2 regions of the Paenarthrobacter sp. A20 genome follow, and region 1 is predicted to be linked to the other one. Evidence: riboswitches for the same ligand, from Rfam matches in the RefSeq annotation. Region 1 holds a riboswitch; the other holds the start of a gene.

Region 1 (2,175 bases):
GTAGAACGGGGCACCCTTGCAGAGTTCCTGTTGCCGCTCCACATTCTCGCGGACCAGGTGGAATGGAACGTGGCCGGGGCCTTCCACCATGACCTGGACGTCGAACTCCCACGCGCGTTGCGTCAGCTCCGCGAGCGTGTCCAGTTCTGCAAACTGGGCGGCGTCGTTTGCGTCGGCAATGGATCCGGGGCGCAGGCCGTCGCCCAACGAGAACGAGACGTCGTACTGGGCGAAGATTTCGCACAACTCGTCAAAGTGGGTGTAGAGGAAGTTTTCCTGATGGTGTGCCAGGCACCAGCCGGCCATGATCGAACCGCCGCGCGAAACGATGCCTGTGACCCTGTTGGCTGTGAGTGGCACATACCGCAGGAGCACCCCTGCATGGATGGTCATGTAGTCCACGCCCTGCTCGCATTGCTCGATCACTGTGTCGCGGAAGATTTCCCATGTCAGTTTGTTGGCCTCGCCGTTGACCTTTTCGAGCGCCTGGTAGATCGGGACTGTGCCGATCGGAACAGGGGAGTTGCGGATGATCCATTCGCGGGTGGTGTGGATGTCATCTCCCGTGGAGAGGTCCATGACGGTATCAGCGCCCCATTGGGCGGCCCATTGCAGCTTGTCCACTTCTTCGGCGATGGAGCTGGTCACGGCCGAGTTTCCGATGTTTGCGTTGATCTTGACCAGGAAGGCCTTGCCGATGATCATCGGTTCGGATTCAGGGTGGTTGATGTTGTTGGGGATGATGGCCCGGCCTGCGGCGACCTCGCCGCGGACCAGTTCAACATCGCAGTTCTCCCGCAGCGCGACGAACTGCATCTCCGGCGTCACAACGCCCTTTTTCGCGTAGTGCATTTGGGTGACGGTCTTGCCCTCGACGGCGCGGCGGGGCACCGGTTGCGCGCCCTTCCACTCCGCTGACGCCGCACCGCGCCGGACCGCGGACTTGCCGTCGTCGAGCAGGTTCCGTTCGCGCCCGGAGTATGGTTCGGTGTCTGCCCGGCCTTGGATCCATGGTGCGCGGAACGGCTCCAGTCCCACCACAGGATCGCTGCCCGGACCCGCGGTTCGGTACACCTGCAACGGCGTATTTGCCTGCCCACTGGGGGAGGGCTCCAGCGAAATCTCGGTTATCGGCACGCGGATCCCGTTGTCGGGATCTTCCAGCCACGCCAATGAATGGGACTTCAGCGATTGCGTGACGGGTTCCGCTGATTCCAAGCCGTTACCGGCCTGGTTCTGGCCTGCGTTGGAACGATTTTGGCCTGCGTTGGAACGATTTTGGACAGGGCTGTGCTGTGTTTCGGTGGTGCTCAAAGGATTACTCACTTCCTTCGCCGGCATTACCCGGACAGGTTCAACGGTCGCAGACTGCGTCAGTCCGATCTCAGCCCCTGCAGGGGCCCCCGTGTGGTCGTAGACGAAGCTACCACAGCTCCCAACGGGCACCCAGTCACATGAACGCACCAGCTCCGAAAGCAGTGCGGCGGACTAGGCTTTTGCAATGGCCAACATCATCGAATTCAGCGGACCTGTACTCGTCTCGGCGGACGAAGAGCGCCAAGGGATGTGGTCTGTTGACGGAGTCCTTTCCTTCGAACGCCCCACGGCCCCTCCGGACCGGGTACTGGATGGCTGGGTCCTGCCGGGCTTCGTTGATGCCCACTGCCACATCGGGCTCGGCGCAGGCGGCGCGGTTGACGAGCAGGCAACCTTGGCGCAGGCGCAGGCCGACCTCGACGCCGGAACGCTGCTGATCCGTGATTGTGGATCACCCGGCGACACCCGCTGGGTTCAGCAGCGGACAGACTTGCCCCGCCTGATCAGGGCAGGACGGCACATTGCCAGGAGCCGGCGCTACCTCCGTGGCCTGGGCCACGAAATTGAACCGGAGCAGCTCGTGGAGACCGTGCGCAAGGAAGCGCGCGACGGCGACGGCTGGGTGAAACTTGTGGGCGACTGGATCGATCGCGGCGTCGGCGACCTCGCCGCGTCCTTTCCGGCAAAGATCGTCAAGGATGCCATCTCAGCTGCCCACGACGAAGGTGCCCGGGTGACGGCCCATTGCTTCGCCGAGAACACGATCGATGACATGCTCGATGCCGGCATCGACTGCATCGAACACGCCACTGGCCTCTTGCCGCGGCACATTCCGCGTTTGGTGGAACAGTCGGTGCC
Region 2 (2,175 bases), 3.7 Mb from region 1:
TTGGCGATGTAGAAGTAGGTGTCGAAGCGCTTGGGCATGTCCGTCGGGGTGATCCAGTTGGCCCATGGACGGAGGTCGGCGGAGTGGATGCTCAGGCCCGCCTCCTCCTGGACTTCCCGGAGTGCGGCTGTGAGGACCGTACCCGCGCTCGTGGTCGCCTGCGCAGGATTAGCGCCGATGGAGCTTTGGCGCCACTGGGCCGCGTGGTGTTGAAGCAGCTCCGCGGGGTAGTCCCAGCCGGACGTGTCCGCAGCATCCACCCGGCCTCCCGGGAACACCACCATTCCGGCAGCGAAGTCCATGGTGCTGACCCTGTGCTGGACGAAGGCTTCGAGACCGCCGGGGGCGTTGCGGAGCAGGATGACGCTGGCGGCAAGGCGAGGTTCCGGCGCCGTGGTGTCGCTTGCAGCGTGATCCTGCTTGGGTAGGTCCGTCATGAGATATGCCCCTTTGCCGCGGTCGAGTCTGCTGGATCATTCTCTCAGGTCTCGTTGTGGGGCCTGGTGTGCAGGCCAAAACCGGCGGGAGGGGTGTAGGGCGGGCCTCGCAACGCACGCCTGGAACGCGTCCGGCCCGGGGCGCGCTGATCCGATTGTGACCATAGGCGGGCAACAGGCCAGCGCCCGCCATGGACGCAGGTGTAAACTGAACCCGCCCATCAGGGCAGATTTGATAACGACAGGGGAGCGCCGCCGTCGGACCCTGCAGAGATGCAGGAGACGCGAGGGCGCTGAGAGTGCGGACAGCCGCAGACCCTCGAACCTGATCCGGTTAGTACCGGCGCAAGGGAGTCGAGCTTCTCAGAGTGTCCGGATCCGGGCGGCGCAGGCCGGCTGGAGAATCCGGGTAGCACTTTCCCCTCCTGTACCTCAGGAGGCAGAAAATGACCACGGTAAACGTGAAGAAGACCAGTTATAACTGGCGTGTTGTAGACATCGTTGTGGCGGCTCTGATCGCCATCGCCGGCGGCGTGATCTTCTGGGCCTGGTCCCAGGGCGCTGCGTTGGTATCCATTCCCCTGAACGCGACGTACCCTCCCCTCACAGGCCTGATCGCCGGTGGCTGGATGATCCCCGCGGTCCTGGGCATGCTCATTATCCGCAAGCCGGGCGCAGCGTTGTTCTGCGAAGCCGTCGCTGCCACCGGTGAGCTCATCATGGGCTCGCAGTACGGCACCACAGTGCTGATCTCCGGAGTCCTGCAGGGACTCGGCGCCGAGCTCATCTTCGCCGCTTTCCGCTACAAGAAGTTCAACCTGCCCACGGCCCTCCTCGCCGGCGCGGGCGCAGGCCTCTTCTGCGGCCTGAACGACTCCTTCCTTCCGTGGGGCTGGAACATCGCGTACGAGGCAATCGACAAGCTTGCCTACATCACCTTCACCACCATTTCCGGCGCGATCATCGCAGGCGCACTGTCCTGGGTCGCCACCCGCGGCCTGGCGAAGACCGGCGTCCTGAGCTCCTTCGCGTCGCGCAAGGCCGCTTCGGAGCCAGTCTTCAGCTGATGTCCGCGACTCAAAGCGGCACGGTCAGGCCTGCCGCCATCTCAGCCGAGGGCTGGGGGTGGCGGCATGCCGGCCGGGCCCAGCCTGCCATTGAGGGTCTGGACCTTCGGATCGAACCCGGCGAACGGGTGTTGCTGCTGGGTCCTTCGGGCGCCGGTAAGTCGACCCTCCTGCATGCCTTGGCCGGCGTGCTGGGTGATGAGGAAGACGACTCGGACGAGACCGGCTCCCTGCTGATCGACGGCGTTGCTCCCCGCGAACAGCGTGGCCGCGCCGGCCTGATGCAGCAAGACCCCGAAACCCAGGTGGTCCTCTCCCGCGTGGGTGACGACGTCGCCTTCGGCGCCGAGAACCTGGCCGTGCCGCGGGACGAGATCTGGTCCCGCGTCCATGAAGCGCTCGACGACGTCGGGCTGCGCACCGCTGCCGGCGGCGGTTTGGCCCTGGATCACCCAACGGCGGCACTCTCCGGAGGGCAGAAGCAACGGCTTGCGCTTGCGGGCATTTTGGCGATGCGACCCGGGCTGATCCTGTTGGACGAGCCGACGGCCAACTTGGATCCGGCGGGTGTGCTGGAGGTCCGTGATGCGGTGAAGCGCTGCCTCGATAAGACCGGTGCCACCCTGGTTGTGGTGGAACACCGCGTTTCTGTGTGGAAAGACCTGGTGGAC

The links. Region 1 has a riboswitch for thiamine pyrophosphate ahead of thiC (phosphomethylpyrimidine synthase ThiC). Riboswitches for the same ligand answer to the same signal wherever they lie in the genome.
Region 2: linked by a shared signal. The riboswitch ahead of J3D46_RS01575 (ECF transporter S component) and the one ahead of thiC (phosphomethylpyrimidine synthase ThiC) in region 1 are both predicted to bind thiamine pyrophosphate.

What each region holds. Positions count from the first base shown of each region.
Region 1 is NZ_JALJWH010000001.1:3,999,812-4,001,986, reverse strand. Features, by position in the region: gene thiC (phosphomethylpyrimidine synthase ThiC) at 1-1,314, opposite strand, end outside; TPP riboswitch at 1,310-1,417, opposite strand; gene J3D46_RS18610 (amidohydrolase family protein) at 1,502-2,175, shown strand, end outside.
Region 2 is NZ_JALJWH010000001.1:329,247-331,421, reverse strand. Features, by position in the region: gene J3D46_RS01580 (NUDIX hydrolase) at 1-437, opposite strand, end outside; TPP riboswitch at 671-807, shown strand; gene J3D46_RS01575 (ECF transporter S component) at 884-1,504, shown strand; gene J3D46_RS01570 (ABC transporter ATP-binding protein) at 1,504-2,175, shown strand, end outside.